One region of the Bradyrhizobium sp. MI1.10 genome, then DNA from elsewhere that is predicted to be linked to it. Evidence: predicted binding sites of a transcription regulator. Region 1 holds the regulator's gene; each other region holds the start of a gene.
What was found. Region 1 encodes LexA, which represses DNA repair genes until DNA is damaged. Its sites were predicted from a motif close to TGTTCNNNNTGTGTTCNG; they were not measured.
Positions count from the first base shown of each region.

Region 2: a site for LexA is predicted at 2,634-2,651, ahead of AC0L3K_RS29295 (ATP-dependent Clp protease adaptor ClpS). Genes of this name have one in related genera too.
Region 3: a site for LexA is predicted at 2,627-2,644, ahead of AC0L3K_RS15930 (DUF3072 domain-containing protein). Genes of this name have one in related genera too.
Region 4: a site for LexA is predicted at 2,596-2,613, ahead of AC0L3K_RS35250 (ATP-dependent helicase). Genes of this name have one in related genera too.

Region 1 is NZ_JBVVPN010000002.1:262,433-266,872, reverse strand. It holds gene AC0L3K_RS03370 (HAD family hydrolase) at 1-98, shown strand, start outside; gene AC0L3K_RS03365 (hypothetical protein) at 267-458, shown strand; gene AC0L3K_RS03360 (molybdopterin molybdotransferase MoeA) at 717-1,928, shown strand; gene lexA (transcriptional repressor LexA) at 2,104-2,805, shown strand; gene AC0L3K_RS03350 (hypothetical protein) at 3,258-3,692, shown strand; partial or broken gene AC0L3K_RS03345 (ComEC/Rec2 family competence protein) at 3,830-4,440, opposite strand, start outside.
Region 2 is NZ_JBVVPN010000034.1:29,804-34,243, reverse strand. It holds gene AC0L3K_RS29300 (tannase/feruloyl esterase family alpha/beta hydrolase) at 1-856, shown strand, start outside; gene AC0L3K_RS29295 (ATP-dependent Clp protease adaptor ClpS) at 882-2,600, opposite strand; gene AC0L3K_RS29290 (MarR family winged helix-turn-helix transcriptional regulator) at 2,812-3,285, shown strand; gene AC0L3K_RS29285 (enoyl-CoA hydratase) at 3,297-4,067, shown strand; gene AC0L3K_RS29280 (methyl-accepting chemotaxis protein) at 4,197-4,440, shown strand, end outside.
Region 3 is NZ_JBVVPN010000013.1:135,874-140,313, forward strand. It holds gene AC0L3K_RS15900 (HWE histidine kinase domain-containing protein) at 1-1,027, shown strand, start outside; gene AC0L3K_RS15905 (hypothetical protein) at 1,024-1,245, opposite strand; gene AC0L3K_RS15910 (hypothetical protein) at 1,384-1,641, shown strand; gene AC0L3K_RS15915 (hypothetical protein) at 1,737-1,985, shown strand; gene AC0L3K_RS15920 (hypothetical protein) at 2,116-2,325, opposite strand; gene AC0L3K_RS15925 (hypothetical protein) at 2,344-2,565, opposite strand; gene AC0L3K_RS15930 (DUF3072 domain-containing protein) at 2,679-2,873, shown strand; gene AC0L3K_RS15935 (DUF6496 domain-containing protein) at 2,960-3,265, shown strand; gene AC0L3K_RS15940 (hypothetical protein) at 3,272-3,634, opposite strand; gene AC0L3K_RS15945 (Do family serine endopeptidase) at 3,901-4,440, opposite strand, start outside.
Region 4 is NZ_JBVVPN010000055.1:655-5,094, reverse strand. It holds gene AC0L3K_RS35250 (ATP-dependent helicase) at 1-2,431, opposite strand, end outside; gene AC0L3K_RS35245 (DUF1328 domain-containing protein) at 2,673-2,846, shown strand; gene AC0L3K_RS35240 (thioesterase family protein) at 2,852-3,358, opposite strand; gene AC0L3K_RS35235 (FAD-binding oxidoreductase) at 3,447-4,440, shown strand, end outside.

The DNA.
Region 1 (4,440 bases):
CCGAAAACATCGAGGGAGCGCGGGCGCGCGGCTTGACGGCGGTGCATGTGACCTCGCCGCGTGACGTCGGGAACGCATTGAAGGCATTGGGCATTTGACGAGGAGTCGGTGTCGCGAAACCCACGGCGGCACCGCCCGCCGGGACCAATTTTGAGAAATTGAGGAACCCGATCACTTTGTGCATTTTTGTACAGAGTTCCGGGAACGGAATACCGCCTTCCGGACTCTTAGAGTCCGTTGGGACTTCTACGGACGGATGCATCATCGTGCTGGGCAAAACCTACCTCACCAAGCAGGCCTCTCTTCTTCTTGAATTCGCCAGGACAACTTCAGATTCGGACCTTTCCGCCAAGCTTGTGAGCAAGGCCGCCGACCTGAAATCCCAGGCCGATCCGCTGCCCGACAAAGACCAGGGAGCCAAGGCGCCCGACGTAACTCCCGGGCAGGCAGGGAGCTGATCGATGCAGCCCGGGGCGCTCGTCGTTCTCGCCTTGCCGTGATTTTCCTTGCCGTGATTTTCGTCGCTTCCATGGCCGCTCTCCTGCCGATTTGTCAGGTTCTTCGCATCATGCCGCGACGCGCTTGATCCTGCCTTCCGGAACAATGTGAAGCGGCGGGATGACTGTGCCCGCTCAGCGGTTTTTGCCTCTGCGCCCGCGCTCGGCTAGAAGACGTGCGGAACATTCGCCCGAACGTGCCGAGCAGGAGTTTTCGCCGTGGCCTTGATGCCGGTTTCCGACGCGCTTGCCGCGGTGCTGGCGGGTGCAGAGCCGCTGCCGGAAGAAATGATTTCCCTCGACGAGGCCCATCATCGCGTGCTCGCGCGTGACCTCGCGGCGCGGCGCACGCAGCCGCCGCAGGCGATGTCGGCGATGGACGGCTACGCGGTGCGCGCGGCCGATGCCGCGACGATCGATTCGGAGCTCACCGTGGTCGGCGAAGTCGCGGCGGGCCGACCGTTCGCCGGGACGATCGGCGCCGGCGAGGCCGTACGGATCTTCACCGGCGGCGTCGTTCCCGGTGGCGCGGACGCCGTCGTGATCCAGGAGGACACGGTCGCAGCCGGCAAGCGGATCATGATCAAGGAAGCCGCGATCGCCGGTCGGCACATCCGCCCCGCCGGCGTCGATTTCCGCGAGGGTGACGTGCTCCTGCGCAAGGGAAGCCGTGTCACCGAGCGCGACCTCGCGCTCGCTGCCGGGATGAATCATCCGCACCTTGTCGTTTTCAGGCGTCCAAAGGTCGCGATTCTCGCCACCGGCGACGAGCTGGTGATGCCAGGCACCACGCCAGGCCACGGCCAGATCGTCTATTCCAACGGCTACGCCCTGCACGCGCTCGCCCGCAGCGAAGGCGCCGAGACGATCGACCTCGGTATTGCCGCCGACACGCTGGAGGCGACCACCGCCGGCATCCGCCGCGCCCGCGAGAGCGGCGCCGACATCCTGATCACGACCGGCGGCGCATCGGTCGGCGACCACGATCTGGTCCAGCAGGCACTGCGGGACGAAGGCATCGCGATGGCGTTCTGGAAGATCGCGATGCGGCCAGGCAAGCCGATGATGCACGGGCGACTCGGCGCAATGGGTGTGATCGGCCTGCCGGGCAATCCCGTGTCGTCCTACGTGTGCGCTTTCCTGTTCATGGTGCCGCTGATTCGCGCCCTGTCGGGCCGTTCAGTGATTCACCATCGCCGCGAACGCGCCGTGCTCGGCCGCGGCGTCGGCGCCAACGACCAGCGCGAGGACTATCTGCGCGCGCATCTGGAGGAGCGTGACGATGGCACACGCGTCGTTCTTCCCGTCAATCATCAGGACTCTTCGCTGCTTGCGAATCTCGCTGCAGCACAGGTACTTCTCGTGCGCGCACCATTCGCGCCGAAGGCCGAAGCCGGCACGGCTTGCGAAGTGTTGCGGCTCCCCGTCTGAGCACCCCGCAACGCGCGTTCCGCGAACTTTGCTCTGTTCACGGTAAATTAAGCAGTTGCGGAACATGTATCGAACATATAGTGTCCGTTCATGATTTGTTTCGAGCATGTAGCGGCTTATTGCCGAATTCTGCGTCTCGGAATCGGACGACATCAACCGGGGGACTTTGGTCGAGATGTTAACGCGCAAACAATACGAGCTTCTGCGGTTCATCAGTGAACGTCTGAAGGAAAGCGGCGTGCCGCCCTCCTTCGACGAGATGAAGGATGCGCTCGATCTGCGCTCGAAGTCGGGCATCCATCGCCTGATCACGGCGCTCGAGGAGCGTGGCTTCATCCGACGCCTGCCCAACCGCGCCCGTGCGATTGAAGTCATCAAGCTGCCGGAGCTCCAGGCAGCCGCCGGCAGCCGCCGCGGCTTCACCCCCAGCGTCATCGAGGGCAATCTCGGCAAGGTGCGTGCGGGCTCCAGCCTGCCCGCGGACGAGGGCGAACGCCCCGTGGCGGTACCGGTGATGGGCCGCATCGCGGCCGGCACGCCGATCGAGGCGTTGCAGACACGCAGCCACACCATCAGCGTACCGCCCGACATGCTCGGCTCGGGCGAACATTACGCGCTGGAAGTGCGCGGTGATTCCATGGTTGATGCCGGCATCCTTGACGGCGACATGGCGCTGATTCAGCGCAACGAGAGCGCCGATACCGGCGACATCGTGGTGGCGCTGATCGACGACGAGGAAGCGACGCTGAAGCGCTTCCGCCGTCGCGGCGCCTCGATCGCGCTCGAGCCCGCCAACGCTGCCTATGAGGTCCGCATCCTGCCGCCCAATCGGGTGAAGATTCAGGGCAAGCTGATCGGGCTTTACCGGAAGTACTGATACCGGACGTACTTGATACCTGGAGAAGTTGGCGCCTCGCGCGCTTCCGATCGGCATCGCCGGTCAGAGATTGGAGCGGATCATCGTCCGCTCCGGCTGGATAGTCTTTCTGGTTCTGCACAGACTATCCGGCCCCTGCTCCGGCGCTGGCTACTCGCGACGCCCAAGAAGCAGCACCGAAACAGCACCGCTTCGCGGCTCGAGTGTGCGAGGAAACAGCGAGCAGCGATCGAGGTCGTTGCACCAGCCGGCAATATTCGCGCATGCGCCTCCCGAATGCATCGCAACTCTCTTTGTTCCTATTGAATTCGGGAAAGATAATGTGATCGCGGCTTGCGGAAACCAGCCGCAGATTTGCCCACAACCGAGCAGAGCTTTCGTGCTTCAACTCTGATAGAGGCCTGCGCCTCGATAAGAGACGTGGGTTGCTATCCCAGCATGAGGAGCACCCGATGTGTGACTACAGCCTGCATGCCGTCGCGTCGCGCCCCGCCGAAGTCGGCGAGACGATCGTCACGACAAATTTCCGCGGCACCTCGACGCGCGGCTTCGCCTCCGCAGCCGATCCGTCTGTTGCCGTCTGCCTGCTGCCGGGAACGGAGCTCGCCTTCGCAGACGACGTCCGCTACGACAATCGCTGGATCTGGACGCGGACCATCAATTCCCGCGTGGGCAAGTTCGGCAAGATCGATCCGCACGTTCCCGACCGCCATCATGACGCGATCGAATTCCCCGACGGCAAATTTGTGCTGGTGACGCAGCTCGTCGAAGGCCAGCGCGCGACCGTGCTGCAACTGCCTGTGACCCAGTCGGTCATCGAGCGCGAGCACAAGGCGCAGATCATCGCCGACAGGCAGCCGACCGTCACGCACCTGCCGATCGGCTGAAACAGCCGCCCTCCGGCTACGAGGTCGGAGGTCAGGATTGAATTGCCATCGCCGGCCGTGGCCGGCGAGATGGTGTGGTTTGCGCCAGCGAATCCGAGCGGACGCACCGACCCGCTGCGTTGCTCCGCACCATCAGATCAATCGTCGGCCTGCAAGTCGGTCTCCGCCGGCGTTGCGTCCTTGATGCGGGGCGCGGTCGCCTTCGGCGCAAGGCTGCCGTCGAAATCACCCTCGCCGGCGCCGACCGGCAACCAGGGGCGGCTCGTGCCTCTCGCCCTCACCGCCTGAACCACAAATCCGTCACCACGCTGCGTCAGCGCCAGTGCGCTCTGGCTGGCGAGCCGCTGCCGATCGACCACCATCGCCGCGCAATCGGGCGGCGCGGGACGCGTCGTCACCACCAGCGCGGCCCGACTGCAATCGTCGGCGAGAGCGTCGACCCGCAGTGCCAGCGCGACCAGCCTCCCGTCGATCAGTGGCGTCACGCAGCCGGATTCGTCACAGGACACGCCATCAGCCAGCGAGGCTCTGCCGGCATCGCGCGGATCGGCGTCGGCAGCGAGCCATTCCTTGAGCAGAAAGCTGTCCTTGCTGGTCCTGATCAGGTGCAGATATCCGTCCTTGCCCCGCACCGCGACGCTCGCGCCATCCCCGGCGATCAGGATGTCGGGCTGCCGCGCCGACAGTCCCCACAGGATCGCTGCCAGCAGCACCAGGGCGCCGGACCAGCGCAGCGGCGTCCGCAACA
Region 2 (4,440 bases), on a different contig from region 1:
GCGCGCGGCTTGCGACAAGGCCGATGGCTCCGATGACGCGCTGGTGCAGGATCCCGTTTCATGCAAGGCGGCATTCAAGGCGGAGACGCTGCGTTGCGCGAGCGGCAAGACCGGCGATCAGTGCCTCACCGACGCACAGATCAAGGCAATCGAGACCCTGCATGCGACCTACAAATTCCCGTTCGCGCTTGCCAATGGCCTCGACGACTATCCGGGCTGGGGCGTGTCGGGCGAGGACACGCCGGCGGTTGGCCCGACCGGCGGCTGGGTCGCGTGGTGGCTCGGCACGGCGCCCCCGGCGCAGCCACCCACGCCCAATAACGGCATCGCCTGGATCTACGGTGCCGGCGGCATCCAATATGTGTTCGCGCGCGATCCCAAGCTCGACGTGACGACGTACAAGCCCGAACAGCACAAGGCGCGGCTGCTCGAGGTCTCCAGCCTGATGGATTCCACCGACCCCGATCTCAGCCGCTTCCGCGCTCGCGGCGGCCGGCTGATCATGCTCGAGCACATGGCGGACTACGCGCAGAGCCCCTATGCCGGCATCCGTTATTTCGAGAACGTCGAACGTAAGCTCGGCAAGGCCGAGACGGCTGAATTCGCGCGGCTCTACACCGCGCCCGGCGTCGACCATGTCGGATCCGGCGCGCCGGCCGATGTCGACATGCTGAGCGCGCTGGTCGACTGGGTCGAAAAGGGCAAGGCGCCCGGCGATTTGGAAGTCGCCGAGCAGAAGGTCGAGGCGCCGTCGTTTGCGACGCTTCGCGCGCTGCCGCTGTGCCGCTGGCCGGCCTGGCCGCACTACAAGAGCGGCCCGCTGACGGAGGCGTCGAGCTTCATGTGCGCTCCGTAGCAGGCGCACCACGTCGGAGGAAGCGTCACCCGGTGGCCATTGCCTGCGCGCCGCCGAGCAGCTGCGCGTTAAGCCGGCCGCCGGAGAACAGCATGTCGTCGAGGGCTTCGTCGATATCGGCGGAGACCACGGTGTTGCCGCCGTCCCGCGCAATGCTTCCTTGCGCCAGCCGCCGCATCAGCTCCTTGATGAAGGCGCAACTCGTGCCGTCGCTACGCCGGGCAGCCTCTGCGATGACCGCCTCGTCGAGCGGCAGTCCCTTGCCGTAGAGCCGGACCAGCTTGCCGCGGCCGGTCTCGTTGGGTAGCGGCACTTCGATGGCTTGGTCGATGCGGCCGGGGCGACCCGCGAGAGCACCTTCGAGGTCCTCCGGCCGGTTGGTGGTCAGGACGAACAGGATGTCGGCATCTTCCTTCAGCCCGTCCATCTCGTTGAGCAGCTTGTTCAGCATGGATTCCTCACACGGCCCCATGTCATCGCGGTCACGGGCGATGAGATCGACATCCTCGATCACCACCATCGACGGCTGGAGCAGCCGTGCCAGGCTCATAGAGGCGCCGAGCAGACCGATCTGTTCGGCCGTGATGATCAGCGTCGTATGCCCGGGCAAATGCGTTGCGAGATAGCGGATCGTGTGGGTCTTGCCGGTGCCCGGCGGGCCGTACAGCAAGATGCCTTTGCGGGTCGATTGGCCCAACCGGCGCAATTGGTCTCGGGTGTTGACGAAGGTCAGAACGTTGCGATCGAGCAGCCGCAGGGTCTGCTCCGGCAGGATCACCTCGTCGCGCGACACCTGCGGCAAGCGATGCACCGTGATGCCGCGCGAGCGACCGCGATAGTCGGAGTCCGCATCGAGCGACAGGATCTTGCCGCGATAGGTCCGCGCAGCCTGTACGGCTTCTTCCAATTCACTGAAGCATTGCTGGACCAGAGCCGCGCCTGCGGAACCTGAAGGCACCAGGATCTCGATTCGAATTCCGGGCTCGCGACTGTATTCGCGGTGTGCGCAGAGCAAAACCGCATAGCGGAGATGATCCTGCTCACACAGCCATAGTCCGTTATCCAGACACTTGACCGGGCTCTTCTCGCCTACGTCGACGTCGGAATATTGCAGCGGGGCAATCGCGATCGCATAGCGGCCCTCCTTGAGCAGCCGTGGAATCGACAGCGTTTCGTAGCGCTGCTCCTCGTTCAATCCCACCAGCCGGATGGCCTTGCCGAAGAGCCGGTCGACCGCGGCTTGAAGATCGACCCGCATATGGCCGGGAAATTGGCGGATCGTGGTCACGAGTTTGCTGCGCGCGGTGCTGGCAAGGTGCCAATCGAGAACGTCGCAAGCAAAGTCGAAATCTTCCTCTTGTTCGTTCGAGGGCTCATCCGCCGCACGCATGCAGTCGCTGCACAGCCAGACCGTGCGGTCGCCGATACGCACGTCCATCTGTCCCTCAGGCTTCCCGCAGAGTTCGCAAGGAGTCTTGACGGCCTCAAGCGTGACCTGCAGTCGATGGCCGGCCAGGCCGATCGATTGTTGCGCAGATTTGAAAAGGGCTTCGGCAACCGATTGAGGGTAAGGTCCGCAAACCGCCTTTTCCTTCTGCTCGATCTGAGTGATCAGCGCGGTCGCTTCACGATCTGATTTGCCGAAGACCTGCCGAAGCAGATCCATCACGAATTGGTCCGGCGTATCATCGTCATTATGAATTACGAGCTGGGTCGGCTGGTTCTCGCCACGCATACTGTTCATCACGAAAGGTCTCCGGGACAATCTATGATTGAATAGAACGAATAGGGAACACAAAAAGAAGCGACCGTCAAGCGGGGCGGCGGCGACTAATTGCGATTGGTGGCTGAGGTCCTGGTGCGCTGGTGCGGCCCTGTTCCTCGACGACTGCCGCGGCACATCGACCTAGCCGCCGCTCTTTGACAATCTGAACCGCTTCGACTATCTATTTCGCATGCGAAATAAAGAAGCCGGCGCGGGGCATCATCGGCTGATCTACCTGTTGAGCGTTGCGCAGCGGCGCTTGCAGCGCTGGATGGCCGCGCAGCCTTCGAGCGAGGTCACGCCGGCGCAGGCAGGACTCCTGTTCATCCTCGGCAAGCGGGACGGTGTGCTGATGGGCGAGGCGGGCACGGCGCTCGATCTGGGGCCGGCCGGCATCTCCGGCCTCGTCGATCGCACGGCGGCTGCAAGATTGATCGAGCGACGGGCCGATCGCGAGGACGGGCGCGCCTGGCGTATCTGGCTGACGCCGAAGGGCCGTGCAGCGCTCGCACAGGCAAAGGCCAACGCGGCACAGGTCAACGCTGCCTTGACGGACGGATTCACCGGTGCGGAGATCGATATCGTCGCGCGCTGGCTGACGAGCATTCAGGACAAGTTTCCAAGAGAACTTCCAACAGAGCCTTTGAGAGATCCAGAGGAATAGAGGAGAGACCGATGACCGAGCACGTCCGGATCGAGAACGACGGCGGAATTCTTACGCTCACGCTGGCGCGCCCCGACAAGAAGAACGCACTGACGGATGCGATGTACGGCAAGCTTGCCGATGCCATCGAATCCGCCGAGTCCGATGCGTTGGCCCGCGTGATCCTGATCCGCGGCGAAGGCGACATGTTCACTGCCGGCAACGACGTCGGCGAATTCGCCGCAGTCGCAGCGGGCAAGTCGGAAGGAAGCCGCAACGTGGTGGGCTTCATCCAGTCGCTGGCGCGCTGCACCCGGCCCTTGGTTGCCGCGGTGCAGGGCCGCGCCGTCGGCGTCGGCGCCACGATGCTGCTGCATTGCGACCTCGTCGTACTGGCCGACAACGCGCAATTGTCGACTCCCTTCGTCAGCCTGGCGCTGGTGCCGGAAGCCGCCTCCAGTCTGCTGATGCCGGCCCGCATCGGCTATGCGCGGGCTTACGAGATGTTCGCGCTGGGCGAGACGGTGCCGGCCAAATCCGCGCTGGAATGGGGGCTCGCCAACCGCGTGGTGCCGCTCGACAAGCTCGATGCCGAGGCGCTCGCGCTGGCGCAGCGTCTTGCCCGTCAGCCGGCCGGCGCGCTCACCGCCACCAAGAAGCTGATGCGCAATGGCGAGGCGCTGGTCGCGCAGATGAATGCCGAAGGCGAGCAGTTCGGACTGCGCCTGCGCACCGCCGAGGCGCGCGAGGCCTTCACGGCGTTCGCGGAACGCCGCCCGCCGGATTTCACCAAGGTTGCGTGATGGCCGGGGCCGGGGCTCCTTGGGCCGGAAACTCACGCCCATTCGATTAAAACCTTAACGGAACATTGGCATGTCGCGGGGCAAGGTGGTGCCCGAAGAATAGGCCCCCGACCTCAGGCCCCCGACACCATGGCAATGTTTAAGAAATCGGTAAGTTCGCTTCTCCTGACCTTGATGGCCCTGCTGGCCGCGGGTGCGCTGGCCTCTACGGCGATCCAGATGGTTGGGGCGTTCGGCCGCTATAGCGACAGCCTGGAGACCGCGCGGCTCGCCGCCGCCGACAAGGCGATCTTCCAGGGCGTGCTGGCGCTGCGCCACAATCGCGGCGATGCGCAGAGCGCAATCCTCGGCGAGGACGACCCGCGGGCAAAAC
Region 3 (4,440 bases), on a different contig from region 1:
TGCAAAGCTGCGCGAGAGCGAAGAGCGGCGCAGCATGGCGATCGCCGCCGGCAAGATGGGTTCCTGGGACTGGGACTGGATCACCGGCGACTGGATGTGGGACGAGGGACAGTACCGCATCTTTGGTGTTGGCCCGGAGAGCTTCGAAGTGAACCCGGCCAACGTTCAGGCGCTGTTGCATCCGGATGACGTCGATCAGTTGCGCAAGGCGATCGCCGAATTCAACAAGGGCACACGCTCCTATGAAACGGAGTTCCGCATCGTGCGGCCCGACGGCGATGTGCGCTGGTGTGTCGGCACGGCCGCCGCCACGGTTGACGATAGTGGTCGGGTGATGCGCGTCAGCGGCGTGACGGTGGACATCACCGAACGCAAGCGCGCCGAGGAACGGCAGACTCTGCTGGCGCGGGAAGTCGATCATCGCGCCAAGAATGCGCTGGCGCTGGCACAATCGATCGTGCGCCTCACCCGCGCCGACGAGGTCAAAGCCTATGTCAGCGCCGTCGAGGGACGCATCAATGCACTGGCGCGCGTGCATACGATCCTGTCACTGTCGAGCTGGCAGGGTGCCGAACTCTCGAAGCTGATCGACGAGGAGCTTGCGCCCTATTCCCTCGGCGGCCAGATCAAATTGGCGGGGTCCGAAGTTCAGTTGCTGCCGGCGACCGCCCAGACGCTGGCGCTGGCGCTGCACGAGCTTTTCACCAACTCGGCGAAGTATGGCGCGCTCTCGACGCGGACGGGACGGCTCGCAATCGGCTGGCAGGTCGAGGACGAGCTGCTCACGCTCACCTGGGAGGAATCCGGCGGCCCGCTCGTCATGACGCCGAAATCCCGCGGCTTTGGTACGCGGAGCCTGCTTGCGAGCGTCGAGTCCCAGCTCGGCGGGCAGGCGCGATTCGATTGGCGCGCCGAGGGTCTGTTGTGCCGGCTCGAGGTGCCGCTGGTCCGCAAGACCGCCGCGACGACCACGCCCGGCAACTTCGAAGCCGCGAGCTCCGCCGAATTGCAGCGCGCGTCCGGTTAACCGGAGGCCGCACTCTTCCTGCGCTGCGTCGTTTGCGGTTCGCGCGCGACCCGCCCTTCGAGCCAGGCTTCCGTTTGGGCGAGATCGCGCAGCGCCTTGGCATAGCGGCGCGCCGCGCTTCGCTCCGCGCCGCGGGGCAGTTTGCGCGCTTTGCGGAGGATGTCCGCAGCGGCGTTGCGATAAGCCAGAGAGCGATAGAGAAAGACCACCTTACCCATATCGAATGTTCCCGTGTTGCAGGGTCATTCTCGCCCACCCGGCATGAACGTCGGATGAAGCGGGCGATAACGATTCCTTCATGCGGATGGAACCGGCGCGTGTCGCAGGCGTTGCTTGCGAGATTGGGATAGAGTTCCATGCGCGCGAAGAAGTCGTCGGACCTGATCTCTCCCAGCGGGCTCGTCAAGCTGATGACGCACGCGATGATGGGCGCAGCCTTGGGACTCGCTTTCAGCCTCTTGCTCGTGCTGTCCAATCCCGGCGTCGCCAATTTGCTGAGTCACGGCGGAAGGCAGGCCGTTGTCGTTTTCGCCCTCACATTGGTGACGACGTTCGCGATCGGCGCAACACTGACCGGGGTCGTATTCATCCTCGAAGAGGACAAGCAATCTTGAAGGATGCGTGCTTTACCGGAACTTCTTTGTTCGGAACTCCTGCGACCAATGGCAGTTGGCTGCCTGCGTCAATTCAACTCAGGGAGTTCCCGCATATGAAGACCACCAAGCTCGCTCTTGCCGTGATGTTGGCAACCGGCCTCGCCGCCGCACCGTTCGCCGTGCAGGCCAAGTCGCACAAGGCAAAACACGGATCCTCGATGTCATCGTCGCAGACCACCACGGGCGCCAACACCAAGTCTTCCAAGGGTGCTGATCCCTCCGGTCAGGGCGGCTCCGGCCCCGGCTCCGACCAGGGCGGCACCATGACGAACAACAAGGGCGGCATGAGCAACACCAAGTAGGTGTTCCCCGAAATCATGAAGGCCCCGCGATCGCGGGGCCTTTTGCTTTGGTGTTCAAACGAACTTTTTCCCAGGCCGCTTCGTCAATATGCGGTATCGACGAGCCCGGCACGTCGCGTTGCGCCAAGGCTCAGCTACGATGGATGCTCAGGATGTCAGGATGAACGCCGGCAGGATCTGATTTCACCAGATGATCGAGCCGTGCCCGCTTGCGGGCGATCAAGAGCTGGGCCGCGGCGTCGTCGAGCCCCTCGCGTTGCAGCTGCCGGATCGCAGAGCCCAGTTCGAGAATCTCGGCGCGCAGCTTTAGAATCCGGTACACATCCGGGTCTTCCTCCACCGTGCGCTCCCAAAGCTCTCAGCGGCGCGCGACCACGCGCAGAGGACTACCTGCTGCCTTCGCGGAACGAAGGCGCATCCTATCGCGGACATTCGGCAGGACATCGCCGCCACCTGCAGCCTTCCATTCGCCGATCAGCAGATTGATTTTCCGGCGCAGATCCATCTGCGCCAGGGCCTTCTCCGTGCAGTCGCGATCGCGCTCGACGAGTTCGCGGACGGACACCTCGATATCGGCCATTTCCAACCTCAAGGCGCTGATTTTACGTCGAATTTCATTAATTCTATTGTCCATGACTTGTTAGAACAAAATAAGAACATATAGTCAAGTCACGTTCAGAAGGGAGAAGCGATATGCAGGTTCAGGGTAGATACGACGCCAAAGCTTTCCTCACCGAGCAGATGACGCGGGCGCAGGGCCTCCGGCTGAAACGGCTGAGCGAAGAGGCATATCAACCCGCGCAATATGCGCGGGATCTGTCCTCCAGCGAGGCAGCGCGGCGCATTCAGGTGCTGGAAGCGGAGATCGAGCTGGCGGATTCCTTCTAGGCTAGGCCGCGTATCCCCCCACGTTGCTTGCGCTTTCGGAACTATGCCTGTCTCGGATTGTTTTCCCAGGCCAAGGGAGAACATGCATGGCACGCAAGGCAAAGAAGCGCCGCTACTCGCGCAGCTCCGGCAGCGATGTCGAAGGCGAGATGAAGCGCTACAAGAAGGGGACCGCGAAAAGCGGACCTGGCGGTCGAGGCGGACGCGTGAAGAGCCGCAAGCAGGCGATCGCGATCGGCCTGTCGAAAGCGCGCAAGAAGGGCAAGAAGGTCCCGAAGAAAGCCGCAAAACGGAAGTCGTCCAAGAAGACATCAAAGAAGACATCTCGGAAAACTTCCAAGAAGAGTTCGAAGAAAACGTCGAAGCGCAAATCCTCCAAACGGTCGCGCTGACCTCCGTCAGATCATGCTGCCCGGCATGAAGCAGCGGATCGACACACCGAACGCGGTCTTCACCGGCCATACCATGGTGCGGCCGGCCCGGTTCGGCTCGGTGATCACGGCTTCGTCCGGTACCTCGACCCATTCGCCGTCGAGCCGCACGCGATAATGTCCATTGTGCGAGTCCCAATCGGGATCGGCGACGGCAAACCCGTCCGCATCCGAGCAGCACGGACCGAGATGGCTGCGCAGGCCGTCGAACCACGGCTTGAGAGGTGAGTCCGCGTAGCGGCCGTCGTCACGCCCGAGAGCGTTTCCGCCCCACAGCACGAACGGCGCCACGAGCAGCGCAGCCGTCAGCGAGAGCTTCAATCGATCCATGTCGGCACCGATCAAATACGAATTGCCGGCCGGCTCAGCGGCGGCAAGTTCGAAGTTCCACGCTTGCAATCGTCGGCGGCTTCATTGCCGCCGAGTCCATACGAGATCCGTAATTGTGATGAACGAACACGGCTTTTTCGGACGAACCGGGTCATCCTCCCTGCCGTTAACGAGAATGTTATCGGCGGGCATCCGAAATCCTGACGGCGAACAGGAAAGGCGGCCCGTAGGCCGCCTTTTTGGAGTTGCGCCGATCGACGTTCGACTTATGCGAGCGGCACCGCCACGAACCGGGTCGCCTGCGCGCTTCTGACTTGCAGCAGCACGCTGCGCTTGCCGGACGATTTCGCCTGCGCCAGCTCCGAACGGACATCGCCGATATTGGCGACGGCCTTGCCGCCCACATTGAGGATGACGTCGCCGGTCTGGATGCCGCGTTGCGCGGCCGGCCCTTGCGGATCGACTTCGGTGACGACGACGCCCTTTTGGCCGGCGCCCTGGACGTCCCCGGCCGGAGCCAGGCTGAGGCCGAGACGCGGCGGCATGCCGGCATCTGGCTGCGACTTGCCCTCGTCGGCTCTAGCCTGCCGCTCGTTCGGCAACTCGCCGAGCGCCAGTGTCACCGTCTTGTTGTCGCCCTTGTGGACGACATCGAGCTTCACGGACGTGCCTGGCGCCAGGGTGGCGATGGTGCGGGCGAGATCGCGGGAATCCTTGATCGCGGTGCCATTGACGGCGGTGATGACGTCGCCCGCCTCGATGCCCGCCTTCGCTGCCGGGCTGCCGTCCTGCGGATTGTCGACGAT
Region 4 (4,440 bases), on a different contig from region 1:
CCTCGATCGTCAGGGGCCCCCGACGGCGCGAGGAGAAGCTGCCGAAATCGGGCGAGGACGACTGGGACGAAAACGACGAGGCCTGTTCCTCGAAGCTGCCGCGGCCGCCATTACCGCCCCCGCCGCCGCCGCGATTGCGATTGGCCTGGGCGCGCTGCCAGCCGGGGGTCGAATAGGTGGAGCCGAACGCTTCCATGTCGTCGAAGCGGGAGGCGCCGTAGCCGCCAGTGCCGCCCCAGGCCGAGCCGCCCTTGGATTCCGTGATCTCGACATTGGCCGCGGGCAATTCGTCGAGGAAGCGCGAGGGGATCGTGGTCGACCAGGTGCCATGGATCCGCCGATTGGTGGCAAAATAGATTTTGGCGCGGCGGCGGGCTCGGGTCAGGCCGACATGACCGAGCCGGCGCTCTTCCTCAAGGCCGGCGCGGCCCTGTTCGTCCAGCGTCCGTTGGCTCGGAAACAAGCCTTCTTCCCAACCCGGCAGGAACACGTTGTCGAATTCCAGCCCCTTGGCCGAATGCAACGTCATCAGCGACACCGCGTCCTCATCGGCGCCGCTGTCGCGGTCCATCACCAGCGAGATGTGCTCCAAGAACCCTTGCAGGTTCTCGAACTCCTCCATCGAGCGCACCAGCTCCTTGAGGTTCTCGAGCCGGCCCGCGGCGTCCGCCGAACGGTCCTTCTGCCACATCTCGGTGTAGCCGCTCTCGTCGAGCACGATCTGGGCGAGATCCGTGTGCGACGTGACCTCGCGCTGGGCGCGCCAGCGGTCGAACTGGGCGACGACGTCGCGCAACGAGCCGCGCGCCTTCGGCTTCAGCTCGTCGGTCTCGACCACCGCGCGCGCCGCTTCGAACAGCGGAATGCGGCGCTTGCGGGCGTGATCGTGCAGCATCTGCACGGTGGCATCGCCAAGGCCGCGCTTGGGCGTGTTGACGATGCGCTCGAAGGCGAGATCGTCGGCCGGTGAATTGATGACGCGCAGATAGGCCAACGCATCGCGGATTTCGGCGCGCTCGTAGAAGCGCGGGCCACCGATGACGCGATAGGGCAGGCCGAGCGTGACGAAGCGGTCCTCGAACTCGCGCATCTGGTAGGAGGCGCGAACGAGAATCGCGATCTCGTTGAGTTTGTCGCCCTGGCGCTGGATCTGCTCGATCTCCTCGCCGATGCCGCGGGCTTCCTCTTCCGAATCCCACGAGCCCGTCACCGTGACCTTCTCGCCGTCATGGTCCTCGGTGCGCAGCGTCTTGCCGAGCCGGCCCTCGTTGTGGGCGATCAGGTGCGAGGCGGCGGCGAGGATGTGGCCGGTCGAGCGGTAGTTGCGCTCGAGGCGGATGACCTTGGCGCCGGGAAAATCATGGTCGAAGCGCAGGATGTTGTCGACCTCCGCGCCGCGCCAGCCATAGATCGACTGGTCGTCATCGCCGACGCAGCAGATGTTCTTGACGTGGGGGGCAGCGAGTTCCGTCATTCCGGGGCGATGCGTAGCATCGAACTCCGGTGCGCGATCGCGCACCTGAGAATCTCGAACGGCAGACTCATCTCCGGATTCCGGGTTCGGCTCTTCGAGCCGCCCCGGAATGACAGTGGGCGAGGTTGGCTTCGTCGGTGCCTGCGACAATAGCCGCAGCCACAGATACTGCGCGACGTTGGTGTCTTGATACTCATCGACCAGGATGAATTTGAAGCGCTGCTGGTACTGCCGCAGGATATCCGGGTGCTCGCGGAAGATGCGGATGTCCTCGAGCAGCAGATCGCCGAAATCGGCGGCGTTCAAAATCTTCAACCGCTCCTGGTAGCTCGCATAGAGCTTGCCGCCCTTGCCGTTGGCGAAGATGGCGGCTTCGCCCGACGGCACCTGCGACGGCGTGAGGCCGCGGTTCTTCCAGCCGTCGATCAGGCCGGCCAGCATGCGCGCGGGCCAGCGCTTGTCGTCGATGTTGTCGGCTTGCAGCAGCTGCTTCAACAGCCGCACCTGATCGTCGACGTCGAGCACGGTGAAGTTCGACTTGAGCTGCGCCAGTTCGGCGTGGGTGCGCAGGATGCGTCCGCCGATGGAGTGGAAGGTGCCGAGCCACGGCATGCCTTCGACGGCATGGCCGAGCATCTGGCCCAGCCGGTGCTTCATCTCGCGCGCGGCCTTGTTGGTGAAGGTCACCGACAGGATTTCGGAGGGGCGGGCGCGGCCCTGGCTCAGGATATGGGCGATGCGCGTGGTCAGCACGCGGGTCTTGCCGGTGCCGGCGCCGGCCAGCACCAGAACCGGCCCGTCCAGCGTCTCCACAGCCTCGCGCTGCTCCGGATTGAGCCCGGACAGGTATTGCGGGCCCACCGAGGCGCGCGCGCGCGCGGCAATGCCGCCGGCTGCGGGCTGGTGGTCGGGGACGCTCTGGGACGTGATCTTGCTCGGCTCGGTCATGCGAATCATTTGCCCCACGTTGGCACCGCGGGGTGGTGAAAGGGGAGCCTTCTTAACAGGGATTGGTCCCTATATGGGGCCGCGGACGGGGGTTTTCCACGTGCGCGGAAAGCCAATTTGTTCCTGCGGGTCAGGCGAATTTCCGGCCCCAGCGGCCCGGAACCATTGTTCCGAGTTGGCGATTGGTTCTGCAAGTGAGGCGCGTCAGCCGCGCCGATCGCAGACAGACATCGAAACAGAGGTTCGGACCATGCTTAGCTGGGTTGTGACGTTTCTGGTTATCGCCTTGATCGCCGGTATCCTGGGCTTTGGCGGCCTCGCCGGCGCGTCGATCGAAATCGCCAAGATCATCTTCTTCATCGCGGTCGTGCTGTTCCTGGTCTCGGCCGTTGTCGGTCTGGCCCGCGGCCGTAACAGGGTCTAGCGCGCTTACCGCTTCGAGGGCATCGCCACGTTCCGGCCGATGCCCTCGGGCCGCGGTACGGCACTGTGGGCCTTGACCACCGCTGCGATGCGCTCGCGGATGTCTGGCGGAAACGCCGCCACCTTTCGTGAGCCCATGTCGATGTGAAGCGACATGTTTTCGGAGGTCGCCGACAACCAGCCCTCGGTGGCGTGCCGCAGCTCCTGGAATGTGTGCAGCCGCTTGTCGTCGGCCTCCAGCAGCCAGACCGAGACCTGCACGGGATCGCCCAAGTGGATTTCGCGCAAATACCGCACGTGGCACTCGGCAGTGAAGGTCGAGCCGCCTCGCTCCTTCATATAGCCCGGCCCGATCCCAAGCGTCAGCCACATCTGGTCGATCGCGCGGTCGAACATCACGTTGTAATAGGCCATGTTGAGGTGGCCGTTGTAGTCGATCCATTGCGGCTCGATCTGCATGATCGAGGCGCGGAACGGCTCGGCATCGGGCGCAGCGGTGACAGTGTCCGGCATGTGTCCTTCCCCAGCTATGCGTCCGGTCGCTTGACTTGACCGGTTAGATGTCCTTTGCCACGGTCTCTTCTCGTCGGGAGGAATTTCCGTGGGTACGACCATCACCAATAATCCGCCGCGGCCGGCGCCGAAAGCCCTCGCGACCGCGCTGGAGCAGCTTGCCGCACGATTCGGCAACCGCCTCATCACGTCGCAGGCCGTCCGCGAGCAGCACGGCCACACCACGACGTGGATTCCCAACCAGCCGCCGGACGGCGTGGTGATGGCGCAGGAGACCGCCGACATCCAGGACGTGGTGCGGATCTGCGCGAAGAACGGCGTCCCCGTCATCGCCTTCGGCACCGGCACTTCGCTCGAAGGCCAGGTCAATGCGCCCGCGGGCGGCATCTCCATCGACCTGCGCGACATGAACAAGGTGCTGGCGGTGCACGCCGAGGACCTCGACTGCGTGATCCAGCCCGGCGTCACCCGCAAGGCGCTGAACGAGCATCTGCGCGACCAGGGCCTGTTCTTCCCGATCGACCCCGGCGCTGACGCTTCGCTCGGCGGCATGGCCTCGACGCGGGCTTCCGGCACCAATGCGGTGCGCTACGGCACCATGCGCGACAGCGTGCTGGCGCTGAAGGTCGTCCGCGGTGACGGCGAGATCATCACCACGGGCACGCGCGCAAAGAAATCGTCGGCCGGTTACGACCTGACGCATCTGTTCGTCGGCGCCGAAGGCACGCTCGGCATCATCTCCGAATTGACCATCCGCCTGCGTGGCATTCCCGAGACGATCGCAGCCGGCGCGGTGTCGTTCGAGACCGTGCATGGCGCGTGTCAGGCCGTGATCCTGGCGATCCAGACCGGCATTCCCGTGGCGCGCATTGAGCTGCTCAATGCCGCGCAGGTGAAGGCTTGCAACGCCTATTCGAAGCTGACGCTGGCGGAGACGCCGCTGTTGCTGATGGAATTCCACGGCAGCGAGATCGAGGTGGCCGAGCAGTCCAAGGCGTTCGGCGAGATCGCCAGGGATTGCGGCGGCGGTGATTTCTCCTGGACCACCAAGCCGGAGGATCGCACAAAACTTTGGCAGGCAC